2 regions of the Ornithinibacillus liuyingii genome follow, and region 2 is predicted to be linked to the other one. Evidence: predicted binding sites of a transcription regulator. Region 2 holds the regulator's gene; the other holds the start of a gene.
What was found. Region 2 encodes LexA, which represses DNA repair genes until DNA is damaged. Its sites were predicted from a motif close to CGAACATATGTTCG; they were not measured.
Positions count from the first base shown of each region.

Region 1: the regulator LexA is predicted to act here: its motif matches at 9,770-9,783, upstream of ACSKT4_RS10990 (DNA polymerase IV).

Region 1 covers NZ_JBPWOS010000007.1:92,725-109,794, reverse strand. The annotation lists gene ACSKT4_RS11040 (GNAT family N-acetyltransferase) at 1-341, opposite strand, end outside; gene ACSKT4_RS11035 (iron-sulfur cluster biosynthesis family protein) at 587-907, opposite strand; gene ACSKT4_RS11030 (SDR family NAD(P)-dependent oxidoreductase) at 927-1,721, opposite strand; gene ACSKT4_RS11025 (MBL fold metallo-hydrolase) at 1,711-2,670, opposite strand; gene ACSKT4_RS11020 (glycerophosphodiester phosphodiesterase) at 2,865-3,611, shown strand; gene namA (NADPH dehydrogenase NamA) at 3,627-4,643, shown strand; gene rnz (ribonuclease Z) at 4,657-5,580, shown strand; gene ACSKT4_RS11005 (aldehyde dehydrogenase) at 5,596-6,963, shown strand; gene ACSKT4_RS11000 (DNA alkylation repair protein) at 7,310-8,017, opposite strand; gene ACSKT4_RS10995 (iron chaperone) at 8,094-8,465, opposite strand; gene ACSKT4_RS10990 (DNA polymerase IV) at 8,517-9,752, opposite strand; gene ACSKT4_RS10985 (M20/M25/M40 family metallo-hydrolase) at 9,914-11,032, opposite strand; gene ACSKT4_RS10980 (acyl-CoA carboxylase subunit beta) at 11,051-12,604, opposite strand; gene mce (methylmalonyl-CoA epimerase) at 12,604-13,422, opposite strand; gene ACSKT4_RS10970 (acyl-CoA mutase large subunit family protein) at 13,447-15,099, opposite strand; gene prli42 (stressosome-associated protein Prli42) at 15,263-15,406, shown strand; gene ACSKT4_RS10960 (aromatic acid exporter family protein) at 15,453-16,433, opposite strand; gene ACSKT4_RS10955 (BrxA/BrxB family bacilliredoxin) at 16,503-16,934, opposite strand; gene ACSKT4_RS10950 (dihydrolipoamide acetyltransferase family protein) at 17,022-17,070, opposite strand, start outside.
Region 2 covers NZ_JBPWOS010000001.1:470,511-487,580, forward strand. The annotation lists gene mutS (DNA mismatch repair protein MutS) at 1-2,480, shown strand, start outside; gene mutL (DNA mismatch repair endonuclease MutL) at 2,506-4,356, shown strand; gene ACSKT4_RS02375 (Dps family protein) at 4,475-4,924, shown strand; gene miaA (tRNA (adenosine(37)-N6)-dimethylallyltransferase MiaA) at 4,951-5,883, shown strand; gene hfq (RNA chaperone Hfq) at 5,927-6,151, shown strand; gene spoVK (stage V sporulation protein K) at 6,335-7,270, shown strand; gene hflX (GTPase HflX) at 7,331-8,575, shown strand; gene ACSKT4_RS02400 (methionine gamma-lyase family protein) at 8,577-9,806, shown strand; gene ACSKT4_RS02405 (MerR family transcriptional regulator) at 9,912-10,328, shown strand; gene glnA (type I glutamate--ammonia ligase) at 10,389-11,720, shown strand; gene lexA (transcriptional repressor LexA) at 11,862-12,485, opposite strand; gene ACSKT4_RS02420 (YneB family resolvase-like protein) at 12,757-13,416, shown strand; gene ACSKT4_RS02425 (DUF896 domain-containing protein) at 13,502-13,738, shown strand; gene tkt (transketolase) at 13,839-15,839, shown strand; gene sirA (sporulation inhibitor of replication protein SirA) at 16,164-16,616, shown strand; gene ACSKT4_RS02440 (YneF family protein) at 16,668-16,889, shown strand.

The DNA.
Region 1 (17,070 bases), on a different contig from region 2:
GTAGCATAGCCATTTCCCCAATATTCTTCCCCTATCCAATAAGCTAGCTCACCATGATGAAAGCTAGGACTATTCGATAAGGCGATTGCACCGAATAATTCTCCTGTCTTCCGGTCTGTTATAGCAAATTCATAAGCTTTATCAGCTAGAAAATTTTCTAAATGACGCTCCATCCAAACTAAGGCATGATCCCTTTCATAGGGAAAAGGTAGATACATCGTGTTCTTGTAGATCTCGTAATTATTACATAATTTAGCAACAGTATCCGCATCAGATTCTTGGAACAACCTTAGCAGAAGTCGTTTCGTTGTAATGGTTTTGACTTGATCATTGTAAGTCATACGTTTTCCCTCCTGTGTAACCCGAGCTCAATTTAAAACTAACGTTATACGTATTCCTATGAGTGATACGTAATCGATGTATATTTATTCGATTAGCGATATGTATATATTACCATAATTTAGCAGTACACTTATAGAAACTATCAGAAAAAATAGACTAGCATTTTATTTTAGTTGTGTAGATAAGAAAAAATCGTGCAAGCAATCCAAGAAAGGATTACGGCACGATTGGAATACATACTTATTTAATTTACAACACTTGTTGTAGAAATAAACGGATTCAAAATACCTTCTGGACTAGATAATCGAAAAGTTCCATTTACATAATCTAGTTTCATCTCTTCAGCAAAAAAGACTGCCTGCATGCTGTTTATAATGGTAGGAAAGGTATCGTTTTCTACGTCCTGATGTGTTTCTTCTTTCTGCGACAAGAACCGAAACGTAGGCATACCATTCACGCCACAGCCCAAGCCTTCTGTATCATAACGTAATAAGATATATGTCATGTTATTTATATTTAGTTCATTAAGCTTATGTTGGGCATTCTCTGTAATCGTAAGTTTCATTTATTTCTCCTCTATTGTCCTATTTTTTATTAAACTGTTTTTTTAGTACTTTTTCCATAATACCAGGAAAAACCTGATAAAATCTACTACCTAGATCCATCCAGAGTGGCATATTAATTTCTCGTTTACTTGTGAATAGATGTTGGGTGATCTTCATCGCAACTTTTTCCGGCTCTAACATATACTTATTTACATTTTCTTGATAACTCCCCTCCGGATCTGCTAAAGAGAAGAAATTCGTTCGAACTGGACCAAGGTTAACTGCTGTAACCGCTATATTGTGTGCGACAATTTCCTGTCTTAATGCATTAGTAAAACCGATTATAGCATGCTTGGTAGACGCATATACAGCTGATTTAGGTGTGGATATTTTTCCAGCTTGTGATGCAATATTCACGATATGACCGGCATTATTAGCCTTAAAATGCGGAAGAAATAGCTTAGTCATTCGAATGACAGCAAGCACGTTTACTTGAAACATTAGCTCAATATCTTGCCATTTCGTTTCATCCACATATTGAAACAGACCTACCCCAGCATTATTGATGAGTGCATCTATCGTTTCATGTTCTCTCATCACTTGAACAACTACCTCATCCACTTCCTCTAGATTAGTTAAGTCAACCTTATAATAATACCCTTTCACCTGGTATTCTTCTTTTATTTGTTCTTGAAGTTGTCGTAACTTATCCAACGAACGAGCTAGCATAATAGGTGTTCCACCGCTAGCAGCTATTTTCCTAACAAGCATTTCACCAATTCCACTTGATGCTCCTGTCACGACAATCTTTTTTCCTTGAAGGCTAGTTTGCATGATAAATGATAACCCCGTCTTCCATTGTTGTTGTTACTAATCCCCGATTCTCTAGGTAATCCAATTGACCAATTGTCTCAGACATCGTTAAATCAATTTGTGATTCAAATTGTCTCGGAAATAGTTGCTCACAGAGCTGAAAAGCTGTCTTAGAATATTCTTTTAATAGACTGAGTACTTTATTAGCACGATTCTCTTGTTTAGCATAGACACGGGAGACTACTTCTTCTACGTCGGTAAAAATCTTACCATGCCCAGGCAATACTACGTTAATATCTAGACTTAAGCATTTCTCTAAATTATCTCGATACTGTAATAGTGGCTTAGAACGTTCTGTTTCACCTTCTGATGGTGGTTCCATTATTGGATTAGGGCTAATATGATGTAGCAGATGATCACCGCCAATAAAGGTACCATCATCACGTAGAAAGGAAAGATGACTTTGTGCATGCCCTTTTGTCTCAACCACACGAAACTCTGGATAACCCGGTAACAAATCCCCTTCCTCGATTACTGTTGTTAAGATCCCTTTTCCTGCCCAAACTAATTGTTTTCGTAGCTTATCGATATGAGAACGAAAACGGCTTGGCACCCCATTTGCATCAAAATATTCATAATAAAATGCTTCAAAACGACTAAAATAATCATCATCATGGGATAGCCATGGTTCCACATTCTTGTCTCCAACAATATTCGTTACCCGATCAAAGCGGTCTATTAAACCAGTATGGTCAGGATGATGATGTGTTAAAATAATTTGTTCAATATCGTTAGGCTTATAGCCAATTTCTTTCAGCTGTTCAACTAAAGCGTTCCATGCTGCTTCTGTCCGGACACCAGCATCAACTAAAGAGAGTGTGTCACCCTTTAATAAATAAACATGTGTATCCCCAACTGCAAAAGGAGTTGGAACGGTCATTTGTTGGATTGATTTTTTTGCTACTTTCATATTCAAAGCCCCTTCACTCTAGTAAACTCTATGTACTGAATAGTCGTTCATTCCTTTATGTTTATTTTACAGCTAAACAGGAAAGAAGTCACTTATCTAAATTAAGATTGTATATTGGAATCCAATCCCACAATTTGTTTATTGGTTGACTTTACCTTTCATTTAAAACAAAATCAAATTAGAGGTGATGGAATGTGACGACTAAAATAATTGCCCACCGAGGTGCAAGTAAGCTTGCGCCAGAAAACACCATGTATGCATTTGAGCTTGCATACAATTTAGGTGCAGAAGGAATCGAAACAGATGTACAATTAACAAAAGATAATATTCCAGTATTAATTCATGATGAGACCGTAAGACGAACGACTAATAGTAATGGTTATGTAAAAGATTTCACTTTTGAAGAACTATCTACATTTGACGCTGGTTCATGGTTCTCCCCCGATTTTCGAGGAGCTAGAATTATTCGCTTAGAAGACTTCCTTACATGGATTAAACCAAAGAACTTATACGTCAATATTGAATTGAAAAATAACAAAATTGACTATAGTAATTTGGAACAAATAGTCTATAACCAGTTAAAGGAACATCGTTTATTGGAACGGACAACTTTATCAACATTCAATCCGAATAGTGTAAAACGACTAGCTAGCTATCAGGATGAAGTGGAAATAGCATTCCTTACCTCAAAGCGAAATGCAAACCTAGTCGAATATGCTAAAGCATTAGGTGCCAATGCACTACATATTAAATATCGTTTAGTACATCCATTACTAATTAGCCAAGCTCAGGAACAGAATATGCCGGTTCGTGTATATACCGTAAACAAATACTCGCATATGATGCACTGTTTTGAACAAGGGTGTGACGGTATCTTTACCGATGTCCCATACAAAGCACTTATGTTTAGAAAAGTATTCCAATATAAGAAACAATTATAAATGGAGGTTTTATTCATGACTAAATTATTTACACCTATTACATATAAAAATATGACATTAAAAAATAGAATCGTTATGTCTCCGATGTGCATGTACTCCTGTGAAAACGAGGATGGCAAACTAACACCTTTCCATCTCACACATTACATTTCTCGAGCAGTCGGTCAAACTGGATTAATCATGTTAGAGGCTAGTGCTGTAGAACCTGCTGGGAGAATTACAGCGAAGGATCTCGGAATTTGGGATGATGCGCATGTTAGTGGTTTAAGAGAGCTCGTTCACGAATTACATCGTTACGGCTCTAAGGCAGGAATTCAACTAGCACATGCTGGACGTAAAGCAGAGGATGAAGAGATTAGTTACGCACCATCTCCACTTCGCTTCAATGACAGATACCAAGAGCCATCTGAATTGGATCACCAAGGCATTAACAGAATTATAGCAGCTTTTGCAGAAGCAGCAAGAAGAGCAAAAGAAGCCGAATTCGATATGGTGGAAATCCATGCAGCTCACGGATATCTAATCAATGAATTTCTCTCACCATTAGCCAATAAGCGAACAGATGAGTATGGTGGTAGTAAAGAAAATCGTTTCCGTTTCCTTCAAGAGGTGGTAGAGGCAGTATCTAAGGAATTCACTGGTCCAATATTTGTCCGTATTTCTACAGATGAATATCACCAGGAGGGAAATACATTAGAGGATTTCTTGTATTATGCAACGCAATTAAAAGAATTAGGAATTGACTTAATTGATTGTAGCTCAGGTGGTGTTGTACCTGCAAAAATTAATCCATACCCTGGCTATCAAATAAAACGGTGTGAAACAATTAAACATACGGTTGGAATTCCAACTGGAGCAGTTGGTCTCATTACGACAGGTATTCAAGCAGAAGAAATTCTCCAAAATAATCGAGCAGACCTTATTTTCATTGGTAGATCCCTACTGAATAACCCATATTGGGCTAAAGAAGCTGCATATGAACTTAACTACGAACTAGAAGCGCCGAAGCAATATGCACGAGGTTGGAAATAAGGAGGCCAAATTCATGGAGTTATTATTTTTAGGTACAGGAGCTGGTGTACCCTCCAAGGAGCGAAATGTGACGGCCATCGCATTAATGTTACTTCAAGAAGCAAATAGTATTTGGTTGTTTGATTGTGGTGAAGCGACCCAACACCAAATTCTACACACTTCCATTAAACCGAGAAAAGTAAATAAAATATTTATTACCCATTTGCACGGGGATCATATATTTGGATTACCAGGCTTCCTGAGTTCCAGGTCCTTTCAAGGTGGAGAAGATGAATTAACTATTTATGGGCCAAAAGGCATTGAAGAATATGTACGAACTAGCTTGGAACTAAGTGGATCTCATCTAACCTATCCACTTTCTTTCGTAGAATTACGTGAAGGTAAAATATTAGAAGAAGAAGGGTTTATCGTATCCTGTAAGAAATTAGACCATGGTATACCAAGCTATGGATTTAGAATAGAAGAAATGAATAAGCCAGGAGAACTTCAAGTAGAAAAGCTTAAATCTGCTGGTATAAACCCCGGTCCAGTTTATAGTCTTATTAAAGAGAACGAAACGACTACACTAGAGGATGGTCGGATGATACACAGAAAAGACTATATCGGACCTGACAAACCCGGAAGACATATTGTCATTCTTGGGGATACAAGATCAACTGAATTAAATCAGGACTTTGTTCAAGCAGCAGATTTATTAGTACATGAAGCAACCTTCGACAAAGAAAGCTATGAGTTAGCACATAACTATTACCACTCTACCACTGCCCAAGCAGCGGATCTCGCTAAAGCTGGTAAGGTAAAAAAATTAGTCCTAACACATGTATCCTCCAGATACCAAAAACTGGATTTGGATCAACTACTTGATGAAGCACGAGCAATATTTCCAAATACGGAAATAGCACATGACTTTTTCAAATTATCTGTTCCATCCCATTAGAAGGAGTGGTATTTGATGAACATCCAACAATTGGTTGAAAACCAACGTAACTTTTTCTTAAATGAACATACACTAGATTATCGCTTTCGAATCGATCAACTACGAAAATTACGTTATAAGCTAGAAAAGTACGAAAAGAATATTTACCAAGCTTTAAAGCAGGATTTAAATAAATCAACTTTCGAAACCTTTACAACAGAGCTTGGTTTTTTATATAACGAAATAAAACATCTGGAAAAAAACTTAAAAGAGTGGATGAAAGATGAACCAGTGGACGCCCCTCTGACCCATAAAGGAACGAAAAGCTATATTCGCAAAGAACCATATGGAGTTACTTTAGTTATCTCCCCTTGGAACTATCCGTTACATTTGGCGATTGCACCTGCTATCGGAGCAATTGCTGCAGGAAATACAGTTATTATTAAACCGTCAGAATATAGTCCATCCACTTCATCTTTACTCGCTAAAATGGTCAAAGAAACATTTGATCCTAGCTTTTTAACAGTAGTAGAAGGTGCAAAAGAAACTAGTGAAGCGTTATTAAATCAACGCTTTGATTATATATTCTTTACTGGCAGTACTCCTGTAGGCAAAGTCGTCATGCGTAAAGCTAGTGAATATTTAACTCCGGTAACATTAGAACTTGGTGGGAAAAGCCCTGTTATTGTAGATAGAGATGCCAATATATCGATAACGGCTAAGCGAATTGTATGGGGAAAATTTTTAAATGCCGGACAAACTTGTGTTGCTCCTGATTATATTTATGTTCACAGTAAAATGAAGGATAAGCTTATCAAAGAAATGAAAAAGCAAATAAAGAAGCTATATAATAAAGATGCACTAACGAATAAAGATTATGTTCGAATTGTTAATGAAAAACACTTCCATCGCTTGTCAGCCTACCTTTCAAATGGCATAATAGCCTATGGTGGGAATACAGACAATGAGCAATTAAAGATTGAGCCAACCATATTAGATCAGATCACTTGGGAAGATCCTGTCATGCAGGATGAGATTTTTGGCCCAATACTACCGATTCTTACGTTTGAAACATTAGATGATGCGATCGCCGATTTAAAGCGTCGGGAAAAACCTTTAGCACTTTATTACTTTGGTGAAAAAGAGAGTAATCAAGAAAAAGTGATGACAAGTTTATCATTTGGCGGAGGTTGTATTAACGATACATTATATCATCTAGCAAATCCTAACCTGCCTTTTGGTGGAGTTGGCAGCAGTGGTATTGGTAGCTATCATGGGAAATATAGTTTTGATACGTTTTCTCATCAAAAAAGTATCTTGAAACAAACTACTAAAATGGATATACCACTTCGTTATCCTGGCGGTAAGCTTGCATTTTCATTAATTAAGAAAATATTAAAGTAACCGAGTAATCGTTTTTATATCCTCAGTGAATGTTAAAGAAGAGGCTTTAGACAAAAGAATTTATCTCAAATAAAAAACCGAATGATGAGCAACGACCACGCTCCGGAAATATACTTGCGGTTGCTTCCAGCACAGTGGCGACATCTGCTCGAAAGAACCTCGCAGTGTCTTCTTTACCGCTGGGCGCTGGTGAGCCTCCTCGTGCTAAGCACTTCGGGTTCTCAACCTTGCCCTATCCTGCTGCAGGAGTCTACGTATATTTCCGTAGCTAGTATCGTGTATCATTCGGTTTTACATTTAATTCTATTAGTTATCTGCCAACCCCTTCTTCTATATCAAGTATGGACTAGCATCTTACATATTTACGCTTAAAACCTAGTGAACCTCTGTCTAAATCCTTCTGAATCTTTTCGGAAGCATGTAAGATAGTACTTTTCTTGTTGTCCTTTTTCATTTCGACTGGCCCAATTCTCTTTGCCACTTCAACTGCCTTCTCGTGAAGGGGCACATACGAAATTGCAACGGTATAGATAAAATTATTCATGGAAGACTTCGTACGTTCTGGTGCTTCATGAATTGTCTTCATCACTTGATCCAACATACTGGAAAGCTTGTCCGAATTAAATTCATCATCTGGGCGACTACCTAATAACCAACAATAACAGCTCCAGCCTGCTGACATCTTAAGCTCCTCACCACTAGCAATCCATTTATCAGCTACTTCTTGAGCAATATCCGTTTCAGATAACGTTACAGCTACAACATAATCGGAAATCATATAAAAATATGCACTTTCCATCCAACGATTAAAGTCTTCCTCCGTCATCACGTGTGGGTCTGCGATAATACCAGCAAAATACATAGCATCATAGTTTCCGGTTACATATAATTCCTCTGCCAATTTTTGATTCTTCTTAATTTTTCTAGCAATTGGTTTCATTGCACCAGTCGCTACACCAAATAATGGTTCATGTGCGCCATTACTTAGGTATCTTTTTTTCGTTCGCTCCGTACCAAGTGATTCTAATTCTTCCATTACTGTTTTTAAATCCATGGCTTAACTTCCTTCCTGTAACATTCTTCTTCAATTAAATCGACCCCACTATCCGGTATTTACGCAAATACTACTTCTATTTACGCCAAAAAGTAGTACAGTCGGCTTTATCCAATATATTAAATGTAATCATTTTCTCAAGTAAAACATAGTCAAACGGATTATCCCACTTGAAGCGTACCAGTTCCTTCGTATGCTCTAAGCCTGCCTCCTCTATTTCATTTGCAAAGTGAATCATCCCTGCTCTTTCCGGTGCAACTGCTAGATGGTGTTTAGCCGCACTAAAACCAATAATATAGGTGCCATGATCAGTAAACATAGGTTGATTCCACTTCACTACTGGCATTAAATTGGGAAATGTCTTGATCACCCAATTCAAAACTTCCTCCATTCTTGCTCGATGTTCCAAATTATCGATGCGTCTTAAACATTCATCAAAAATTTCCATCTTATTTTTCCTCCCATCTACCTAGCTATTAATATAAATGCAGTATAACGTTTATTTTCTATAATCATCCAGAAAGTCTTTTTGAAAGCTAGTTTTAGGTTGTTGATTCACTTCCTCCTTCACCTCAACAAAGGGGTTTTTACCAAACTTTTGTGTTAATTTATCGATAGCATCGTACAGCTTTTCTTTTTCAGCATCCTTCTTATACGTAAACAAATCCAATTGTTGAGCAATATTTTGTTTTTCTTCTATATCCTGAACAGTTACGCCAAGTAAGCGAATTGGTTCTAAATTCCAATGAAGGTCAAAAAGTTCAAAAGCTACCTTTAAAATATCCTCCTTCTTTTCAATATAATTCGGAAGCTTTTTACTTCTAGTAATAGTACTTCGGTCATGATAGCGAATGGTTAACTGGACAGATCGACCTGCTGCATGCTTCCGTTTCATTCTACTCTCTACATTTTGGGCCAGTGCCGTTAGTAAGCTTCGGATTTCGTTAGCATCGGTTGTATCCACCGGCAATGTCTCGGAGCTACCAATACTTTTAAATTCATTTACTGCATCCGGATCGACTGGCCTCAAGTCAATACCATTCGCACGATTCTTTAACCGTTCACCATTAATACCCAATAACTGTTTCAATTGATAAACATCCGCTTCAGCCAAGTCACCAATGGTATGAATATCCATTGTGTTTAATTTTTCCGCTGTCTTTTTCCCTACTCCATACATTTCAGCGACTGGTAATGGCCATAGCATCATAGGAATATCTCGTTTTCTTAGGATTGTAATTCCCATTGGCTTCTTCATATCCGATGCCATTTTTGCTAAGAATTTATTCGGAGCAATACCAATACTACACGGCAGATCGAGCTCTCTTTTTATTTTGTGCTGTAATTCCTCAGCTAATTGTAGCGTATTAGAAGGTGATGTGGCGTCCGTTACATCCATATACCCTTCATCAATTGATACGGGTTCTACAAAAGGCGTTATAGAATTTAGTATTTTAAATATTTCACTTGAGGCGTAGCGATACCGTTCAAAATTAGGGCGGAGGATAATTAATTCCGGGCATAATTTTCTTGCTTGCCAAATTGGCATCGTTGTCTTAACCCCTTTAGCCCTAGCTTCATAATTGCTTGTAATAATAATCCCTTTTCGCTCCTCTGGATTTCCAGCTACTGCTAATGGTTTTCCTTTATATGCTGGATGATAGGCCGTCTCCACCGAAGCATAAAAGCTATTCATGTCCAAATGAAAAATAATCCGTGCCTTATTCGCTTTCATATCACTTTACACCTTTCCGAACGGTTGTTTCTACTTTTATTATATCACAAAAACAAAAAAGCCCTTTATACTAGTAGAAAGGGTTAATTGGATTTAAAGAAAAAAACATTAAAGATGCCAATAAAGGTATCTTTAATGTTCATGGAAAAATATAAGATGAATTAATTAGCAACTTCTTCAATGATTGCAGCTACTAATTCCGTTACTTTTACTAATTCCTCAACTGGTATACGCTCATTTGTCGTATGAATTTCTTCATATCCTACTGCTAAATTGACAGTCGGGATGCCAAATCCTGCAATAACGTTCGCATCACTTCCACCACCGCTCTTCAGTAGCTGACTTTCTCTACCAATCGATGCGGCTGCCTTTCTAGCAACTTCAACAACTTCATCTCCAGCCTGTTGTTTGAATCCGGGATACATTACCTTAATATCCACAATTGCTTCTCCGCCCATTTCTTTAGCGGTTGTTTCATAAGCTTCCTTCATGGCCTTCACTTGAGCTTCCATTTTTTCCGGCACTAGGGAACGCGCTTCTGCTAGGATTTCCACATGATCCACTACGATGTTTGTTTGCTTTCCGCCTTCAAATCGACCAATATTTGCTGTCGTTTCTTCATCAATTCTTCCTAATGGCATTTTAGCAATAGCTTTAGCAGCAATGGTAATAGCAGAAACTCCTTTTTCCGGTGCAACACCAGCATGGGCTGTTTTGCCTTTAATAATGGTATTAATTTTTGCTTGCGTTGGCGCAGCAACGATAATATCCCCAACTTTTCCATTACTATCTAATGCATATCCAAACTTCGCATGAATCATGGATGGATCTAGTGCTTTGGCACCGACTAATCCAGACTCTTCTCCCACCGTAATCACAAATTGCACATCACCATGTTGGATATTGTTCTCTTTTAGTACACGAATCGCTTCAAGCATGGCACTAAGTCCCGCTTTATCGTCTGAACCAAGAATCGTTGTACCGTCTGATACAATATATCCATCCTGAATAGATGGTTTAATACCTTTACCCGGTACTACGGTATCCATATGGGAAGTGAAATAAATCGGGTCAACCCCATCCTTATTCCCTTTTAATGTACAAATAAGGTTATTCGCACCATGACCTGTCTTTTCTTTTGCCTCGTCTTCTAGTACTTCCAACCCTAGTTCGCTAAACTTCTTTTTCAAAACCTCTGCAATTTCAGCTTCAAAGCCTGTCTCTGAATCTACTTGAACTAGCTCCATAAATTCACTAACTAATCTGTCCTTATTGACCATGTTGTTAACCCCCTAAAATTAAAGAGGAATATTCCCATGTTTTTTGCTTGGGCGATCCTCTTTTTTATATTGTAACATTTCTAACCCTTGAATAAGCTTTATCCGAGTTTCCCTAGGGTCGATAACATCATCGACCATGCCTAGCTTTGCCGCAATATATGGATTTGCGAACTTTTCTCGATATGTATTAATCTTTTCTTGACGTGTTTTTTCAGGGTCTGTACTTGCCGCAATCTCTTTAGCAAAGATAATATTTGCTGCACCTTCTGGTCCCATAACTGCAATTTCTGCATTTGGCCATGCATAAACTAAATCTGCACCAATTGATTTACTATTCAATGCTACATAGGCACCACCATAAGCTTTTCTTACAATAACAGTTAGCTTAGGTACTGTAGCTTCAGAATATGCATATAAGATTTTAGCTCCATGTCGTATGATACCACCATGTTCCTGTTTTATGCCAGGAAAGAAACCTGTCACATCTTCAAATGTAATAATTGGGATATTAAAACAATCACAAAAGCGAATAAATCGTGCTGCTTTATCACTTGAATCAATATCGAGTCCACCTGCCAAATGTTTCGGTTGATTACAAACTAATCCAACTGTTTGACCATGTACTCTCGCAAAACCTACTACAATATTTTTAGCAAATTCTGCATGAATTTCATAAAAGCTATCCTCATCCACTACTTGTTCAATAACTCGTTTTATATCATATGGTCGTGTAGAATCAAATGGAACAATATCAACTAATCCTGGTCGATAATTTTGTAGGGCATCTTCTGTTACGGTCCTTACTGGTGGTTTATCGTTATTATTGTTCGGTAAATACGATAGCAATTTCTTCACATGATTTAATGCATCTGTCTCATTTTCTGCTTGGAAATGGGCATTGCCACTTTTACTATTATGAATATGTGCTCCACCTAAATCTTCAGAGGAAATTTTTTCTCCTGTTACCGTTTCAATAACTTTAGGCCCCGTAATAAACATTTGTGAGGTCTTCTCGACCATTATCACAAAATCCGTTATAGCTGGTGAATATACCGCTCCACCTGCACTTGGTCCCATAATAACGGAAATCTGCGGTATATAGCCGGAATAAATGGCATTACGGTAAAATACTTGACCATACCCATCTAGTGAGGATACCCCCTCTTGAATTCTAGCACCACCAGAGTCATTTAATCCAATAAATGGGACACCATTCTTTGCCGCAAGATCCATAACGACAGCGATTTTCTTTCCATGCATTTCACCTAAAGCCCCACCATAGAGAGTAAAATCTTGTGCAAATAAATAGACTGGACGGCCATCGATTTTTCCATACCCAGTGATAACACCGTCCCCCATTCCACTGGACCCATTCATTTCAAAATCGGTTCCACGAGATTCAATAAACGTATTTAATTCAACGAAACTCCCGTCATCTAATAAGTAATCAATTCGTTCCCTAGCAGTCCATTTCCCTTTAGCATGCTGCTTTTCAATCCGTTCATCCCCACCACCTAATTCTGCCATTCTCCGTTTATCATAGAGCTCATTAATCCGATCAAACATATCCATCATGCTTCTTCTCCCCCTGCTTCTTCACATAGTTCAAACAGTACGCCATGTGCTGATTTAGGATGTAAGAAAGCGATTTGTGATTGATGACTGCCTTGTTTCGGTTCTGCATTAATTAATTGAACACCATTCTTAGACAAGCTGTTAATCCTTGCCTGAATATCATCAACATCTAAGGCTATATGATGGATGCCTTCTCCTTTTTTTTCAATAAATTTATGAATAGCAGAGGAATCCTCTAAAGGTTCTAGTAATTCAAAACGACTCTCCCCAATTTTAAGGAAGGCTACTTTTACTCCCTCAGACGCTACCTCTTCCACTCCCTCTAGTTCTAACCCTAATGTCTTCGTATAAAATGGTAGCACCTGATTGATTGATTTAACGGCAATACCAATATGGGATATTCTGTTAGAAATACTACCTTCCTGTACTCCTACTAGTTGATTAATATAATCTGCTAACGCTTCAATCGTAGAACCACTTGTAAAAATTTCCTTTACCCCTTTTTCTTTAAGGAATGGAATATCCTCTGAAGGAATGACACCGCCACCAATTACTGGAATATCTTCAGCACCTAACGCTTTTAATTCCTCAATTACTTTTGGAAAAAGGGTACGATGTGCACCTGATAAGGAAGATAATCCTACTACATCAACATCTTCCTGAATTGCCGCTTTGGCTATTTGAGCTGGTGATTGTCTTAAGCCAGTATAGATTACTTCCATTCCATGATCTCTTAACCCTTGAGCGATTATTAATGCACCTCGATCATGTCCATCAAGACCAGGTTTTGCTATTAATACTCTTATCTTTGCCATACTATGTTCTCCTCCCCTTTTGTATTAGATGCTACCGTATTCTCCAAACTCTTGACGGAGTACATTACATATTTCTCCAACAGACGCATAAGCTTTTACGGCATTTAATATATATGGCATTAAATTCTCATCGGCTTGACTTGCTGCCCATTTCAGTTGTTTTAATGTACTTTCTACCATTTCACTATCACGTTTTTCCTTTATCGACTGGAGCTTAGCCTTCTGCTCCCGTTCTAATTCTTCATCTACCTTTAATAATTCTGGATTAACCTCTTCCTCGATTGTAAATTTGTTTAACCCAACAATTATTTCCTCATCCTTTTCAATTTTTCTTTGTGTTTCATAAGCTGTCCGATGAATTTCTCGTTGCATATAGCCTTCCTCTACAGCAGATACTGCTCCGCCAAGCTCGTTAATTCGCTTCAAGTAAATTTCTACCTCTGCTTCTATTTTATCTGTCAATGCCTCCAAGTAATATGAGCCACCTAACGGATCAATCGTGTCTGCAACGCCACTTTCATGGGCAATGATTTGTTGTGTTCGTAAAGCTATCCGTGCCGATTCCTCTGTTGGCAGAGCAAGAGCCTCATCACGAGAGTTTGTATGTAAACTTTGTGTACCACCAAGAACTGCTGCCAATGCTTGCAGAGTTACACGAACTATATTATTATCCGGCTGCTGGGCAGTTAAAGTAGAACCACCTGTTTGGGTATGAAAACGGAGCTTCCAACTCTTCGGATTTTTTGCTTGATAATGCTCTTTCATAATTTTAGCCCACACTCTTCTAGCTGCACGGAATTTCGCAATCTCTTCAAAGAAATTATTATGGGCGTTAAAAAAGAATGCTAGTCTAGGAGCGAATGAATCCACATCCATCCCTGACTCGATAGCTGCATCTACATAAGCCATTCCATTAGCAATCGTAAAGGCCGCCTCTTGAACTGCTGTAGATCCCGCTTCTCGAATGTGATAGCCCGAGATACTAATCGTATTAAATTTTGGAACAAACTTCTGGCAGTATTCAAAGATATTGGTTATCAATCTCATGGACGGCTTTGGAGGAAATATATACGTTCCACGAGCAATATATTCTTTTAAAATATCATTTTGAATTGTCCCTGTTAATTTTTCCATAGGAACACCTTGTTTTTCTCCAACAGCAATATACATACAGAGCAAAATGGATGCAGGAGCATTAATCGTCATCGACGTACTAACTTGATCTAAAGGTATTTTCTCGAGTAGGTCTTCCATATCATAAAGGGTATCAATTGCCACTCCAACCTTTCCTACTTCCCCTTCAGCCATCGGATCGTCTGAATCATAACCAATTTGTGTTGGGAGATCGAAAGCTACAGATAATCCAGTCTGCCCTTGTTCCAATAAATATCGGAAGCGCTTATTTGTTTCTTTTGCCGATCCGAAACCAGCATATTGACGCATCGTCCAATATTTACTTCGATACATAGTCGGTTGTATTCCACGTGTATACGGGTATTCCCCTGGAAAACCTAGCTTATCCATATATGTACTATCTACTTCTGATGGGTAGTACAGCCTTTCTACTTCAATAACTGAACTAGTTAAAAAAGTTTCCTTCCGTTCAGGAAAGCGCTTTAATATTTCTGCAACCGAATCTTTCCACTTCTTTTGAACCTCTTTTTCATCGATATTCATACTTGTTCCCCCATTCTGTTAAACTCGAATCTTCCCATCTGTTCAAATAAGGAAAATATTAAGATAATTTATACTAAAAAAATAGGATTGAATTTATTACTTGTCCTATTACTATTTTAACGTTAAAATAAGTAGAGCATATGGATTGAAGGAGGGCTAACAAATGTCTGCAAACCAAACTACCAAACCTGTACCAAAACGAAAATCCAAACGCGAACGTCGTATGAAGCTAGCAGTATATATTATGATTATTGCCATGGTTGTTTCTACAATAACTTATGGTTTAGCTGTGTTTGTTGGTTTATAAAGGAATGGTAAGACTGGATTACAGATTCAAGTAATCACAGTCTTTTTTATTTTGCTACTTTTGGTTTCCTCCATAAGCTTACATCACTATCTTTATATCGCTTCTTGATGATAAGGTAACCCTCAATTTCATGTAATAATCGAAATAAATTTGCCCGTGTTTCAAATTCCTCTTGCGTTGTTGGTAAATCCTCGTTATGAAACTCATCACGTAATTCCTTCAATTGCTCGAGAAATACAATGGCCGTATTCTCAGGATGAACAGAATCAGCTAATCCCTCGAAGAAATCTGCAATTTTTAATGATATTTCATCGCGATTCGGTAGTTTTGTCACTAAAGGAAGCATCCTTCTAAGTAAATCTAATTGCTTATTACGCATGTAAAAATAGTCATAATAAGTATGCTGGGATCGTAACAAGTGATTTTCCCTATCAATTTCAACTAATCGAGTCGCTTGTTCGAGTAATTCCTCTGATTGTCTTATTTCTTTGCCATCCCATACAGTATTATTATTCCTTAAATATAGAGCGATTTCGGTTAGTACCATCCGAAAGTTATGCTCCAATTTCATTTGAATTTGCTTTAATTTTTGGTCGTATCCAGGCATATATAAGTTTATTAATAGACCTGTTCCTATCCCTACCAAGATGATAATAAATTGTTGAAGCAATAGTGAAACGGGAATACCGTTAGTACTATAAAGATTGAGGATAATGACGGAACTGGTTATAATCCCTGGAGTAACTTTTAACCATACTGTAACCGGAATAAATACCATAAGCATCAATCCTAAAACAACCGGATGATAGCCAATAAACTCAAAAAACAAATACGAAAGTATACTTGCAACAATACAGGCTAATAATCGATGCCACGCACTAATAACGGACTGTTTACGTGAGGGCTTAATTGTCAAAATCGTTAGTATCCCAGCTGAAGTGAAATTGGTCAGTCCTAACGCTTGTGCTATAACGATTGAGATAGGTGTGCCTATTGCTGTTTTAATAGTTCTATACCCGATTTTCACCCATTTTTCTCCTTTTAACAAGAAATAAGACTGACCTTATGGTATAGGACAGCCTTATTTGGTTCTTTCTTATACTTCTTCACAATGTTTGTCAAACATCTCTTGAAGCTTCGTCATTACTTCCATTGCACTGTGGCCTTCAATGTCATGACGCTCAAGCATCGTTACAATTTTTCCATCTTTCAAAAATGCAAAAGAAGGTGATGAAGGCGGATAGCCTTCGAAATATGTACGAGCTTTCTCTGTAGCTTCACGATCTTGTCCAGCAAACACTGTTACTAAATGATCAGGACGTTTATCATAATGAATCGCATTAGCAGCAGCTGGACGAGCTACACCACCAGCACAACCACAGGTTGAGTTAATCATGACAAGTGTTGTACCCTCACGATTCAGTGCAGCATCTACATCTTCAGGTGTTCTTAGCTCCTCATATCCTGCTTCTGTTATATCTTTACGTGCAGCATCAACGATATCATTCATAAATAAATTAAAATCCATACAAGCCACCCCTTTATGTTAAGTTTCTTCTTTCCTAACATATAGGTTATCAATTTTGCAACTAAAATTCAATTTATAAAACTTGATCTAATACACTTGAACGGTATTTTCATTCATATTTTCCAGTGTTTCTTTT
Region 2 (17,070 bases):
ATGATGCGATTCAGGCATCTAGAGAATTAGAAATCACGTTAACGAAACGTGATGCAGGAAAAGAAGATCCTATTCCAATGTGTGGCGTACCATACCATGCTGCGGAAAACTATATAAAGAATCTAGTTGAAAAAGGGTATAAAGTAGCCATTTGTGAGCAGGTGGAGGATCCCAAGACGGCCAAAGGTGTTGTGAAACGTGAAGTGGTACAACTGATCACACCAGGTACTGTAATGGAAAGTGCCATGTTAAATGAACGGAACAATAATTATATCGCCAGTTTATCCCATTTTCATGATGGATCATTTGTTATTGTATACTGTGATCTTTCCACTGGTGAGAGCCGCATTGCCCAGATTGCTTCTGGTTTTGACCGTGTCATTCATGAGTTTTATAATCAACCGATTAAAGAGATTGTTATTTCTTCTGAACTCCCTGAGGAATTACAAAAGCAATTAACAGATCGGTTACACGTAACATTATCCTATCAGGATGAGGTTACATTCAATGGAGAGTATCGTGACATTTGTGAGAATCTAAACGACGAAAGATTAGTGAAAGCTTTTAGTAGGATATTAAATTACGTCCAACATACACAAAAAAGGTCACTAGATCATCTAAAGCAGGCAGAAGTACTAGAGCTTGATCACTTCCTTTCTTTGGACATGTATTCGAAACGAAATCTGGAACTGACGGAAACAATACTTCGAAAAGGAAGACACGGTAGTCTATTGTGGGTGTTAGATAAGACAGTCACTGCAATGGGTTCGCGTATGTTAAAAAAATGGCTAGAACGTCCACTACTAGACCGCATACAGATAGAGAAACGCTTAGAAGCGGTAGAAGGATTTTATCAGTCATTTATGGAGAGAGATGCACTTCGAGATAGTTTGAAATCTGTATATGATTTAGAGCGATTAGCTGGAAGGATTGCATTTGGTAATGTGAATGCAAGAGATCTTATACAATTAAAAAAGTCGTTAAAACGGATTCCGGAGATAAAAGGACTACTTTCAACCATTGACAATAAGGAAATTAGAGGTTTAGCAACACTGCTAGAATATCCAGAGGACTTAGTTAACTTGCTAGAACAAAGTATCATGGAAGATCCACCTATTTCCATTAAAGAAGGGTCCATTATCAAGAATGGTTACAACGAGCAGCTCGACACCTATCGAGATGCATCTAGAAATGGAAAGAAATGGATTGCAGAACTTGAGCAAAAAGAAAAGCAAGAAACTAATATTAAATCATTAAAGATTGGGTATAATCGGGTGTTTGGTTATTATATTGAAGTAACGAAGGCTAACTTACACCTGTTACCTGAAGGAAAATATGAGCGAAAGCAAACGTTAACGAATGCAGAAAGATTTATCACCCCTGAATTAAAAGAAAAAGAGCAGTTGATTTTAGAAGCAGAAGAAAAAAGTGTTGAATTAGAATACACATTATTTACAGAAATACGGGAGCAAATTAAAGCGCAAATTCCTAGAATTCAATTTTTGGCAGATGTTGTAAGTAAAATTGATGTTTTACAAGCTTTTGCGACAGTCAGTGAAGTAAATAATTATCATCGTCCTACGTTTTCGGAAAATAAGCTTCAAGTGAAAAATGGTAGACATCCTGTGATTGAACAGGTGATGAATGATGGAACATTTGTCCCGAATGACATCGTGTTAGATGATGAGAAAAGTATTCTATTAATCACAGGTCCGAATATGTCTGGTAAAAGCACGTATATGAGACAGCTAGCATTAATCGCTATTATGGGGCAAATTGGTTGTTTCGTACCATGTGATGAAGCGGAGCTGATGATTTTTGACCAAATCTTTACTCGGATTGGTGCTGCCGATGACCTTGTATCCGGACAAAGTACTTTCATGGTCGAAATGTTGGAGGCCAATCATGCCATTGAGCATGCAACAGATCGGAGTCTAATCCTGTTAGATGAAATTGGACGAGGCACTAGTACGTATGATGGTATGGCTCTTGCCCAAGCCATTGTAGAATATATACATGATCATATTCATGCCAAGACTTTATTTTCTACCCATTATCATGAACTAACGGCACTAGAAGAAAATCTACCTAGATTACGTAATATTCATGTTCGTGCGGAAGAATATGAGGGAAATGTCGTCTTTTTACACCAAATAAAAGAAGGGGCAGCAGACAAAAGCTATGGAATTCATGTAGCTAAACTTGCAAACCTACCAGATAAATTAATCGGACGGGCGAGTGTTATTTTAGAGCAATTGGAAAATCATGAAGTGAAGGAGAATATCCAGGAGTCCAATCAGCTTTCCTTATTTGAGGAGGAAGTAAAACCAGTGAAGGAGAAGATTACACCTCCTCTGGAAGATAGGAAACTAGTAGATGCAATAAATCAAATCGATTTATTTGATATGACTCCGTTAGAGGCCATGAACGAATTACATCGCTTGCAAAAATTAGTGAAACAAAACATGATATCAAAGTAGTAATTAATAGAAAGGGTTCTTTCTAATGAAAATATTTCAAATGCCAGATTCTCTAGCGAATAAAATAGCAGCAGGAGAGGTTGTGGAAAGACCCGCCTCTGTTGTCAAAGAATTAGTTGAAAATAGTATTGATGCTGGTAGTACCTGGGTGAAAATAGAATTACATGAAGCAGGCTTAGAGCAAATTAAAATTACAGACGATGGTGAAGGGATGGTTGAAGAGGATGTGGAACGGGCGTTTCTTCGCCATGCAACTAGTAAAATAAGAAATGAATCCGACTTATTCCATGTTCATACGCTTGGATTTCGTGGGGAGGCGTTAGCGAGTATCGCGTCTGTAAGTAGATTAACGATTAGAACTTCTCAAGGGGATGCTGCTGGAACGTACTTATCCCTTGAAGGTGGCATCGTAACGGAGCGGGGGAAAAGTGATGCTAGAAAAGGTACTGAGATAACAGTGTCAGACCTATTCTATAATACACCTGCACGTTTAAAATATATGAAGACTATTCACACGGAGCTTGGTCATATTACAGATCTATTAAATAGGCTAGCATTATCCCATCCAGAAGTTCGGTTTGAGGCAACACATAACGGGAAATCTTTATTTAAAACGCCTGGTACTGGAGATTTACTACAAGTTATCGCGCAAATATATGGAATGGGTGTCGCGAGGAAGATGTTACCTATTAAAGGCGAGACTTTAGATTTCAAGATTAGTGGGTTTATAGCTAAGCCAGAAATCACTCGTGCATCACGAAATTACATTTCTATTCTATTAAATGGTCGTTATATTAAAAGTATACCGTTAAATCAAGCGATAATTCGTGGATACCATACGCTGCTACCTATAGGGCGGTCGCCGATTGCAGTTCTAGCAATCGAAATGGATCCTTATTTAGTTGATGTTAATGTCCATCCAACAAAATTGGAGGCCCGTTTTAGTAAAGATAAAGAATTGTTTACACTAGTTGAGCAATTGATACAAGATACATTTAGACAAACTAGACTAATTCCAGAGATTGAACAAAAACCGGTGGTAAAGCCTAGACCATCCATTCAACATACAATGGATTTTGATCGGTCTGCTACAATTTTAAAGGAAACGATAGAACCTACGAATAAATTGGATAATTATCCAGCGTACCAACCAGAAGTAAAACAAGATATTATAGTAGATCAAGATGGAAAGCACCATCATGTTCAAGAAAAAGAAGAACGATTTGGTTCTGAGCCGGAAGAAGTAATTACACCGACTCCTGTAGTACAAGAAGAAGGCATTCCTTCTGAAGACCGAGTTCCAACCATGTATCCAATTGGCCAACTACACGGCACCTATATTCTTGCTCAAAATGAGAATGGATTTTATATGATTGATCAGCATGCTGCACAGGAACGGATTAAATATGAATTCTTTAAGAAAAAGTTAGGAAAAACGACCAATGAGGTTCAAGAATTGCTAATTCCATTAACATTCGAGTTTTCGAAGCAGGAGTCTATCTTTATCGACCATTACCGGGATGAATTAGAAAGTGTTGGGCTATTCTTCGAAGATTTTGGTAATCAAACGTATATTATTCGATCCTATCCAAACTGGTTTCCAAAGGGATTTGAAGAAGAAGTCATTCGTGAAATGATAGATCAAATTATGCATGATGAACGAATTAATGTTGAGTCGATACGGGAAGAGGCGGCCATTTTAATGTCATGCAAACGTTCCATCAAAGCGAATCATCACTTAAACCATGATGACATGTTTCGCTTGCTGGAAGATTTAAGAAAAACGACTGATCCATTTACATGCCCACATGGTCGGCCGATCATTATTCATTTTTCTACGTATGAGTTAGAAAAAATGTTTAAACGTGTGATGTAATAGGTATATTTCATCTGCACTTCGATAATGCTAGTAATAAAAGCCTAAGAATAAGGGATGATATGCCCTGTTTTAAAATGGTACTGCTTTTTCTAGTAGCAAAAGAGGTGGAGTGCAGATGGAAAATCAAAAGCTGATAAATTTTTTAAATCAATTACTATCGAATCAATTTGTTATGTATGTAAAACTACATCGTTATCATTGGTTTGTTCAAGGAAGGCATTTTTTTCAACTACATGCATTGTTTGAAGAAATGTATGCCAAATTCGCAGAAGACCTTGATGAAGTAGCAGAGAGAATACTGATGATTGATGGTAAACCATTAGCGACAATGTCAAAATACTTAAAAGAAGCGACGTTAGTAGAAGCAAACGCAGATGATAAAGAAGATGAAATACTTGATCAACTACATGACGATTACAAACAACTCATTGCAGAGATTAAAGAAGTCGGTTTTAAGCTTGCAGACGAAAGAAATGACGAGCCTACAAAAGACTTATTAATTACGCTAGTAGGAAGCTATGAAAAATATGTTTGGATGCTATCCGTATATCGCGCATATAAATAATAGAATGAATTATTAGGGGAAGAAGAATGAAACAAAAGGTTATAGCTATTGTTGGTCCTACTGCAGTAGGGAAGACAAACTTAAGCATAGAAGTTGCCAAAAAGTTTAATGGGGAAATTATTAGTGGCGATTCCATGCAAGTATATAGAGGCATGGATATTGGTACAGCAAAGATTAAGAAAGAGGAAATGCAAGGGATTCCGCACCATATGATTAATATAAAAGACCCTCACGAAAGTTTTTCGGTTGCGGATTTTCAATACTATGTTCAAAAATACATAAAGGAAATATCAGAACGAAACCACATTCCAATTATCGTTGGTGGAAGTGGTCTTTACATACAATCCGTGCTATATGATTACCACTTTTCTAAAGAAAAGCGAGATGATGCTTTAACGAAATCACTTGAAGCTGAAATGAACAAGTATGGAATAGAGCCATTGTATGATCGTTTAAAACAAATTGATCCAACACAAGCAGAAAAAATACATCCCAATAATTATCGAAGAGTTATTCGGGCATTAGAAGTATATGAGAAAACGGGGCTAACAATGACTGCATATCAATCACAACAACAAGAAGAAATGCCCTATGATTCGATGTTAATCGGCTTGGAAATGGAGCGTTCCTTGTTATATGAACGAATTAATCTGCGGATAGATGAGATGATTCGTGCGGGATTGTTAGAAGAAGTTCGACAATTGATTAATTGTGGATATGAGAATGCTTCATCTATGAAGGCAATCGGGTATAAAGAATTGATACCATATATTAAGGGAGAGGCGTCATTAGAGACCTCCGTTGAATTACTAAAGCGTAATTCAAGAAGGTATGCTAAAAGACAATATACTTGGTTTAAAAACAAAATGGATGTTCATTGGTATCATGTTACACCATTAACCGTAAGTGAAAAAGTTAATGAGATTTTACATGATTTAGCAGGATTTCTTAAAAGTTAAGTAGAAATATAATAGTATAGATAGAAAAGAGGAGGAAACTTAGGTGGCGCAATCAGTAAACATTCAAGACCAATATTTAAATCAATTAAGAAAAGAGCATATTTCCGTTACTGTATTTTTAACGAATGGTTTTCAGTTAAGAGGAATCGTCAAAGCGTTTGATAATTTTACCGTATTGTTAGAATCAGAAGGAAAGCAGCAGCTAATTTTTAAACATGCAATTTCCACTTTTGCACCAGCTAAAAATGTCAATCTTGATAAAGAATAAACAGGGTGTATCCTTCAAATAAAGTGTGGAGCACAATAGGTCTGTCCTTGACATTGCAACTTTCTCATCTGTTGTATTGTCTAGGTCAGACCTTTATTCTGCTCTATGGGTTATGGTCTTATAGGCATTTGTCACAACTTTATCCTTCTAAACGTATAATAACATGACTAAGGAGTGATAAAGTTGGCTACGCAAAAGATTCATCACAAAAATGGTAAAATTAATATTGTTTTACAAGATAATAAAGTTACTAAGATAGATAACAATAATCATGAGGAATATGTAGGCAAAGACCCTTTTGCGCATATTGATCAAGAACTTTCGTCATTTGTTGGATTAACGGATTTAAAACGTAAAATAAAAGAAATTTATGCCACGATCATCATAAATGAAAAGCGAAGTCAAATGGGGCTTTCCAATACAAAGCAAGTATTGCATATGCTTTTTAAAGGGAATCCAGGTACCGGTAAAACTACAGTCGCGAGAAAATTAGCTAACATCTATTTTGATATGAATTTACTGTCAAAGGGTCATTTTATTGAAGCGGAGAGAGCGGATTTAGTTGGGGAATATATTGGTCAAACAGCTCAAAAAACCCGTGCTCTTATTCAAAAAGCACTTGGAGGAGTACTGTTCATCGATGAAGCGTACTCATTAGCCCGTGGTGGTGAAAGAGATTTCGGTAAGGAAGCAATTGACACACTCGTAAAACATATGGAAGATAATGGGGGTGACTTTGTCCTCATCCTTGCTGGATACCCTGATGAAATGGAACGATTTCTAACATTAAATCCGGGGCTAAAATCTCGTTTTCCATTTATTCTTGAGTTTCCTGACTATGATGTGGATCAATTAATGGATATAACAAGACAAATGGCATCGGAAAGAGAATATCAATTATCCAAGGATGCGGAATGGAAGTTAAGAAATTTCCTCTATAAACAAAGGAACGATCCTAATCGTAACTTTTCCAATGCTCGTTTTATTCGTAATGTAGTAGAACACGCCATTCGTATGCAAGCTGTACGTTTATTATATAAAGATGACATTTCGCCAGATGAGCTTATCTTACTTACAGGGAATGATTTAAAGCTAGAAGACATTCAATCGATTTGGTAATAAGTGTCATTTACAAGAGTAAACGAATCATAATAGTAATTTAAGGAGAGTATGAGCACAATGCCTGAAGAAAAAGTGGTAGTAATCGCTGTAAAAAAGCCGCAGCTGCAGGATGATTATTTTGCGTCTTCTCTAGAAGAACTTGTGTCACTTGTCGATACAGCAGGTGGTCACGTAGTAGATGTTATTACGCAGAATAGGGAACGAATTCATCCTGCTTTTTACATTGGTGAAGGTAAAATGGAGGAAATAAAGCAAAGGATAGAGGAACTAAATGTTGATTTAGTTATTTCGAATGATGAATTATCTGCAGGTCAGTCACGGAATTTAAGTGATTACTTTGATAGAAGGGTAATTGATAGAAGCCAGCTAATATTAGATATTTTTGCAGCAAGAGCAAAAACGAAAGAAGGTAAACTTCAAGTCGAATTGGCACAGTTGCAATACTTATTACCGAGATTACGTGGTCAAGGTGTCCAATTATCTCGTTTGGGAGCTGGTATCGGCACAAGAGGACCCGGTGAAACAAAGTTAGAGACAGACCAAAGACATATTAGAAGACGTATTGATGATATTAAAAGACGTTTGAAGCAAGTAGTGAAACAGCGTGATCAATATCGGAAACGTAGAAAACAAAATGAAGTGTTTCAAATTGCCATTGTTGGGTATACCAATGCTGGAAAGTCAACCCTTTTTAATCGGTTGACAAACAGCGATTCTTTAGAAGAAGATAAATTATTTGCAACACTAGACCCACTTACTCGAAAGGTGCAATTACCGTCTGGTTTGAATGTGCTATTAACCGATACGGTAGGTTTTATTCAACAGCTCCCAACCACTTTAATCGCAGCTTTTCGCTCCACCTTGGAAGAGGTCAGTGAGGCAGATTTCATTCTCCATGTTGTCGATAGTTCACATCCGGACAATGAGCAACACCAAGAAACAGTGCTCAAATTATTGGATGAGCTAGAATGTAGTACGATACCTATGCTGACTGTTTATAATAAAAATGACTTACTAAAAGATGATTTTATTCCAAGAAATCGCCCTTATATTGTCCTTAGTGCACTAGAAAGCAGGGATTTACATCGATTAGTAAAAAAGATAGAGGAAGTATTAACGACTGAATGGAATTCTTATCGCGTTTTAGTAGAAGTGGAAAAGGGTGATTTGCTAAATCGCTTTGAGCATGAGACAATTCTTTTGGAGAAAAACTTTGATGAAGAAACAGAATCATATAGTTTAAGTGGATTTATTCGTGCAGAGCATCCGCTTAATGGAATAGTAAAGGAGAAAAATACGTAACATGTTAGAGAAATTCGTAGAACAAGCAGAAAATGATATCGCAGAAATACACCGAGAGATTAATAAAACAGTAGAAATAAATCAAAAACGAGTTTTGGATGCTTTTAGAAGGAATAAAGTTAGTGATAGCCACTTTAATTCTACAAGTGGCTATGGTTATGATGATATTGGACGAGATACGCTAGAATCAGTCTATGCCGATGTATTTGGTGGAGAGTCTGCAATCGTTAGACCACAATTGGTATCGGGAACGCATGCCATTACAACGGTGTTGTATGGGTTACTTAGACCAGGTGATGAATTAGTCTATATTACTGGAAAGCCCTATGATACATTGGAAACAGTGATTGGCATTACAGGGGAGAAGACAGGATCATTAAAGGATTTCCAGATTACATACAACGAGGTACCATTAACAGAAGAGGGTCATATCAATTTCCCTAGAATAAAAGAAGTAATCCATGATCGTACGAAAGTGGTTGCTATCCAACGCTCTAAGGGCTACGCCGATCGTCCTTCTTTTACGATAGAAGAGATAGAAGAAATGGTTCGTTTTGTCAAGGAGATTCGTGATGATGTAATTGTGTTTGTAGATAATTGTTATGGTGAATTTGTGGAAGAGAAAGAACCTCTACATGTTGGAGCAGACATCATGGCGGGTTCATTAATTAAGAATCCAGGTGGTGGAATTGTACGAGCTGGGGGCTATATTGTAGGAAGAGAAGATTTAGTGACGTTGTGCGCATATCGTTTAACTGCTCCAGGTCTTGGGAAGGAATTAGGGGCTACTTTCCATTTACTACAGGAAATGTATCAGGGATTCTTTTTATCACCACATGTGGTAGGAGAGGCATTAAAGGGAGCAGTCTTTACTTCCAGATTATTGGAATTGCTAGGATTTATTACAACACCACATTACCAAGAAAAGAGAACCGATTTAATTCAGTCCGTAACGTTCGAAACAGCAGAACAAATGATAGCCTTTTGCCAAGCAATCCAGCAAAACTCGCCTGTCAATTCATTTGTAACACCATATCCTAGTGAAATGCCAGGATATGAGGATGATGTCATTATGGCGGCTGGAACATTTATTCAAGGCTCAAGTATAGAATTGTCAGCAGATGGCCCGATTCGAAAACCTTATACGGCGTTCGTACAAGGTGGACTTACGTATGCTCATGTAAAGATTGCGTTAATGGAAGCTGTACAAGCTATTATAGATAAGAAATAACGGTTGAACTTAACATACATGGTATATGTTAAGTTTCCTAACATCTGGTTGACAGAATAACTGACATTTATTATAATAATTTTGTAGATAAGGGAGGTCATAGTCATGAATGATAAGGATCGACGCTCCATGCCTTTGTTTGGAATCGGTATTGTAATGAAGCTTACCGAGTTAACCGCAAGGCAAATTCGCTACTATGAAGAAAATGATTTAATTCATCCAGAGCGAACAAAAGGGAATCAGCGACTATTCTCATTCAATGATGTAGATCGTCTACTAGAAATTAAGAATTATCTAGATAAAGGTCTAAACCTTGCAGGGATTAAATTATTACTAACTGATGAAGATTCTAATGTAGAAAAAACAGAAGAAAAGGAAAAAGCATTACCAAAAGAGAAGAAATCTGTTCTAACAGATAAGGAGCTTCGAGCGATTTTAAGACAAGAAATTACCGAAGCGAATCGATTTGGTAAAGCTAATCTACGACAAGGGGAACTTGCTAGATTTTTTGTGAATAGGTAGGTATAGGGGAAGTGAATTCCTATAAAATATACTGATTATAATTTAGGAGGAGAGAAATTTATGGGTTACTCGAGAGAAGAGATTGAAAGAAAAATCAAAGAAGAAAATGTTAAATTTATTCGACTTCAATTTACAGACATGCTAGGAACAATTAAAAATGTGGAAATCCCATTAAGTCAATTAGAGAAAGCACTTGATAACAAAATGATGTTTGATGGCTCATCTATTGAGGGATTTGTGCGTATTGAAGAATCTGACATGTATTTATATCCAGATTTAGATACATTTGTCGTGTTCCCTTGGACTTCAGAAAAAGGAAAAGTTGCCCGTTTTATTTGTGATATCTATCGTCCTGATGGTACACCATTTGAAGGGTGCCCACGTTATAACTTAAAACGTAATTTGAAGAAAATGGAAGAGCTTGGCTTTGATGCTTTCAATATTGGAACTGAACCGGAATTCTTCCTATTTAAATTAGATGAAAAGGGAGATCCTTCTTTAGAACTAAACGACCATGGTGGATATTTTGATTTAGCGCCTACTGATTTAGGGGAAAATTGCCGTCGTGATATTGTATTAGAACTAGAAGAAATGGGCTTTGAGATTGAAGCATCTCACCATGAGGTTGCCCCTGGACAACATGAAATTGACTTTAAATATTCTGATGCATTAAAACATGCGGATGATATTCAAACGTTTAAGCTAGTTGTTAAGACAATTGCTAGAAAACATAATCTTCACGCAACGTTTATGCCTAAGCCATTATTTGGAGTAAACGGTTCTGGAATGCATACTAACATGTCCCTATTTAAAGGTGGAGAAAATGCATTCTACAACCCGAGTGGAGATTTAGAATTAAGTGACACAGCCTATCAATTTATTGCAGGTATTGTAAAGCACGCTACTGGATTTACAGCGATAACCAATCCAACAGTTAACTCATATAAGCGTCTAGTACCTGGCTATGAAGCACCAAGCTATGTTGCATGGTCTGCAGCAAACAGAAGCTGTCTTATGCGTATTCCAAACTCTCGTGGTTTAAGTACACGTGTTGAGGCAAGAAGTGTTGATCCAGCAGCTAATCCATATATGGCATTATCTGTTTTATTAGCAGCGGGACTTGATGGAATCCGTAACAATATGACACCACCACCTGCGGTTGATCGTAATATTTATGTTATGACAAAAGAAGAACGTGATGAAGTTGGAATTAAAGATTTACCATCATCGCTAATTGATGCATTACAAGAACTTAAAAATGATGAAGTTATTGTAGAAGCATTAGGGGAGCATCTATTTGAACATTATATTGAAGCAAAAGAAATCGAATGGGATATGTTCCGCACAAGCGTACATCCATGGGAAAGAGATCAATATTTAACTAACTACTAATAGAAAAGAAAACCGGTGAGTATAGGAGAATCCTCCTAGCTCACCGGTTTATTTTGATAGAATTTACACTAGCTTTCCGATCCTATTAAAAACGCATTTGCTAAGAGAAGAGCAAATGCGTTTTTGTATTTCGATATATCGTTAATGAATATGACGATAAAGCCCAACTACTTTACCAAGAATCGATACATTCTTATATATTAATGGTTCCATTGTTGCGTTTTCAGGCTGTAAGCGAATATAATCTTTTTCTTTGAAAAATCGCTTTACGGTTGCTTCATCATCTTCCGTCATTGCTACAACAATATCTCCATTTTGTGCTGTACTCTGTTGTTTCACTATTACCATATCACCGTCTAAAATACCAGCCTCAATCATACTCTCACCATCAATTACTAGGACAAATAGATTTTCATCAGGACCTGCAGTTGAGCTAGGGACTGGCACAAATTCTTCAATATTTTCTACAGCAGTAATAGGTATACCAGCTGTTACTTTACCAATAACGGGTGCATAGCGAGCTTCTTCCCTAGGTATATTACTTTCTTCATCCAAATCTAGTATTTCTATTGCTCGGGGTTTAGTAGGATCTCGGCGAATAAAACCTTTGCTTTCTAATCTAGAGAGGTGCCCGTGAACAGTTGAGCTTGAGGCAAGGCCCACTGCTTCAGCAATTTCTCTAACAGATGGTGGATAACCTTTTAATTTGACTTGTTCTTTTATGTATTCAAGTATAGCTTGTTGTCTAGTTGATAATTTTGTCATCTATTAAACACCTCGCACATATTATTTATTAATGCTAGTTTACCATCGTATGGCATATAATGCAAACATTCGTTCGAAAAATCATTGACAAGATCATATGTTCTGATATAATAAAAATACGAACAAAGGTTCTTGTGATATAATCGAGAAGGGATGATGAAAAAATGTTTGGTAAAGTAAACAAGACAGATTTATTTTATATTGTTGCTTTTGCTGTAACATTAGGTTTCTTATACGTATCATTAATTAGTGCATAATAGGAGTTAATAAATTGAATGTCATTATATACTGCAGAGTAAGTACAGATAAAAAAGTTCAGGAAACGTCATTAGCTAGACAGAAGGAAGAATTATGCCAATTGGCAAATCGGTATCAATTCCATGTTGTAAAATGTATAGAGGAGCAAGCGAGTGGATATGAAGTAGAACGAGATGGAATATTTGACATGCTTGAAACGTTTGAACGTGGACAAGCAGATGCTCTCCTTATTCAAGATGAAACAAGATTAGGTCGAGGAAATACAAAAATAGCATTGTTTCATCAATTAGCGAAGTTGAATATTTCCATCTACACTGCGATTCACGATGGAAAGCTAGAATTATCCGAATCAGATTCTATGGTATTACAGATTGTCGGTATAGTGGAGGAATACCAACGCAAAATTCACAATGTAAAAATAAAACGAGGTATGAAAAAAGCGATAGAGAATGGCTATAATCCAGCTAAGAATCTTGCTAATCAGCATTTAGCTCCAGGTAGGGAGAGAAAGGAAGTACCAATCGAGGAAATCATTCGATTACGAAATAATGGCCTTACCTTCAGTGAAATTGCAAAGACGTTAACTGGATTGGGATATTCTATCTCAAAGGCTACTGTCCATAGAAGATACCAAGAATATCAAATAATTGATTCAGATAAGTTGAACAGGTAATATTAAAAAGCAAGAACGTGTCGTGTTCTTGCTTTTTAATATTAATAATGATGAATAAGATAGATTTATTCTAGGAGGTTATGAGATGATTTCAAAAGAAAAATTAGATCGTATTAATGCACTGGCTAAAAAGGCAAAGACTGCAGAAGGACTAACAAAGGATGAAGAAAAAGAGAGAAAAAAACTACGAGAAGAGTATTTAGGGAATGTCCGCAACTCTTTTAAGAATCAATTGAAGACCATGACGGTAATTGATCCAGCAGGAAATGACGTGACTCCTAAAAAGTTACGTGACATGCAGGAAAGAAACCAAAAACATTAGACATAGTAATATCATAATAAGGAATACTAGTACTTGTTAACTATCTACATTTTACAGAAAACAAGTATTACTATTCTTCTGACCGAAAGGAGTATTACGTATGTCTACTAATATAGAGCAAATGTCCATTAATGCAATTCGCACCCTATCCATTGATGCCATAGAAAAAGCTAATTCAGGACATCCTGGATTACCAATGGGTGCTTCTCCAATGGCGTATACGTTATGGGCAGACATAATGAATCACAATCCTAAAAATTCTAAATGGTTTAACCGCGACCGGTTTGTATTATCTGCTGGACATGGATCAATGCTACTGTACAGTCTGTTACATTTATCGGGCTATGACGTAACAATAGAAGATTTAAAGGAGTTTCGCCAGTGGGGTTCTAGGACGCCAGGCCATCCAGAAGTTCATCATACCGATGGTGTAGAAGCAACTACAGGTCCTTTAGGCCAAGGTATTGCAATGTCTGTTGGGATGGCGATGGCTGAGGTGTATTTAGCTGCTAAGTATAATAAAAGTGATATGAACATTATAGACCATTATACCTATTGCTTAGTTGGTGATGGTGATTTAATGGAAGGAATTTCGCATGAAGCGGCTTCCCTGGCTGGCCATCTAAGGCTCGGTAAATTGATTGTTTTATACGATTCTAATGATATTTCGCTAGATGGAGAATTAAACCGCTCTTTCTCGGATAATACGGAAGAACGTTTTAAATCCTATGGTTGGCAGGTTATTCGGGTTGAGGATGGAAATAATGTAGAAACGATTCGCATGGCATTAAAAGACGCGAGAGAAAATATCGAACAACCTACGCTAATTGAAGTGAAAACCGTTATTGGTTATGGATCTCCTAATAAATCAGCTTCTTCTGCTTCACATGGTGCCCCATTAGGTGAGGATGAGGTCTTGTTAACGAAAGAATTCTATCAGTGGCAGCATGAAGAATTCCGTGTTCCGGAAGAGGTATATGCTGATTTTAAAGAGAAGATACAAATAAAAGGCGAGAAACTAGAAGCAGAATGGAATATGCTTTTTGCCACTTATCGAGATAAATATCCACAAGAGGCTAAGGAACTAGAGATGGCCATTGCAGGTGAATTACCGCAAGGATGGGCTGATAACCTTCCAGTATATGAAGTAGGAAAGTCTCTTGCAACGCGAGCTTCTTCAGGCGAAGTATTAAATGGTATTGCTAAAGCCATTCCGTATTTCCTTGGTGGTAGTGCTGACCTAGCTGGCTCTAATAAAACCACCATTACCGGAGAAGAGGACTTTACTAGAGAGAATTATAATGGTAGAAATATATGGTTCGGTGTTCGTGAACATGCAATGGGTGCTGCACTGAATGGTATGGCACTTCACGGCGGGGTGAAGGTGTATGGCGGTACGTTCTTTGTCTTCAGTGATTACTTACGTCCAGCAATACGCTTATCTGCTATTATGAATACACCTGTTACATACGTATTTACACACGACTCGATTGCTGTTGGTGAGGACGGTCCAACACATGAACCAATTGAACATTTATCAGCGTTCCGAAGCATGCCGAACCTTTCCGTAATTCGACCGGCAGATGGAAATGAAACCAATGCTGCTTGGAGACTTGCGGTGGAATCGACAGATCAACCAACCCTTCTCGTATTAACACGACAGAACTTACCGACATTAGAGGGTACAAAGGAACAGGCATATGAAGGTGTAAAACGTGGTGGATATATTTTACGTGATTCCAATAAAGCAATCCCTGATGCGATCTTAATTGCTTCCGGTTCCGAAGTTCAATTAGCAGTGGAAGCACAAAAAGTACTTCGTGAAGACAATATAGATGTACGAGTGGTTAGCCTTGCATCATGGGATCGTTTTGAACGCCAAGAAGAAAATTATAAAGAAAAAGTTCTACCTAAATCTGTTACCAAACGAATTGCAATGGAAATGGGTTCTCCACTTGGCTGGGAACGTTACATTGGGCAAGAAGGGAAAATTATTGGCATTTCTACCTTTGGCGCATCCGCAAGTGGAGAAAAGTTAATCGAAGAATACGGATTTACCGTTGAAAATGTAGTAAAGCATGTAAAAGATATCGTTATGTAATGGAATCATGCTAGATCTAGATGGTATTAAGCGTATCTATTTTAAATCAGTGCATGATACAAGCTCAGGAATTGCATAGGCTCAAACAGAAGGAGAGGCTTCAGTGAGTTCATAGATATTCTTTCTAGTTAAAAGATAACCAAAAGCAAAATAGCCCCGACTGAAAAACATTCGGGGCTATTTAAAAATAACATAAATGTAGTTCCAACCTATTTTTCATCTATTAATCCATTCGACAAAACTAGTGATAATATATTTCACCGTTTGACATTCTTTTTTAATAGAAAACGTATAATAGATGAAAAAGGGGAGGGGCTATAGAAAATGAAAGAATATACTGTTTATTGGATAAAAGAAGAATTTGCTAAACACTATTACTATAAAAGTGATATTTTATATCGTTTTATCAAAGAGTATCATTTGAATCAATTAAGAAATGATTTACATATGCAATTCCATTATATTACGGAGAACTTCCCTAAGGATTCTTTAACTTCACAATTATGGAGACAGCCTAAAAACACACTTGGAAAAATTAATAGTAGCGAAATGCTAGAGCTTGGTAATAAACGGGAATTTATTACTTTACAGATTGAAGAAAAACATATAAAATTTCGTTGTGAAACATTACAGGATGCTGAAGCATTATTATTTCCTACTTTGAGACGGTTTCATCCATATTTATTCATTATGAATAGCGAATATGAAGATTATGGTTGGATTTCGCCTGCAAAGACAATTACAGCGTATAATAATGATCAAGTATTGTATTCTTAGGACTGTTTTACTATACTGTATAAGAGACAACACGAAGGAGGAAACGAATAGATGGACGTAATTTGGGTCGTATTAATTGCTATAGCAGCTTTAATTGCTGGTGTTGCTCTTGGATTTTTTATTGCAAGAAAGTATATGATGAGCTATTTGAAAAAGAATCCACCTATTAATGAGCAAATGCTACGCACGTTAATGATGCAAATGGGGCAAAAGCCTTCACAGAAGAAAATCAATCAAATGATGCGTGCAATGAATAATCAAATGGATAAATAGCATACTGCAATCATGTTATACAAAATCAAGTATACATTGCACAAAGATACCCCGTACTATTCCTAGTAGGGGTTTTTTCATGCGATAGTATAATTATCCTTTTAACCATATAAGAGTTTTGTCAATAGGTTATCCACCTAATTGTCAAATTCCAGATGCATAAATTGGTCAACCATCTGAT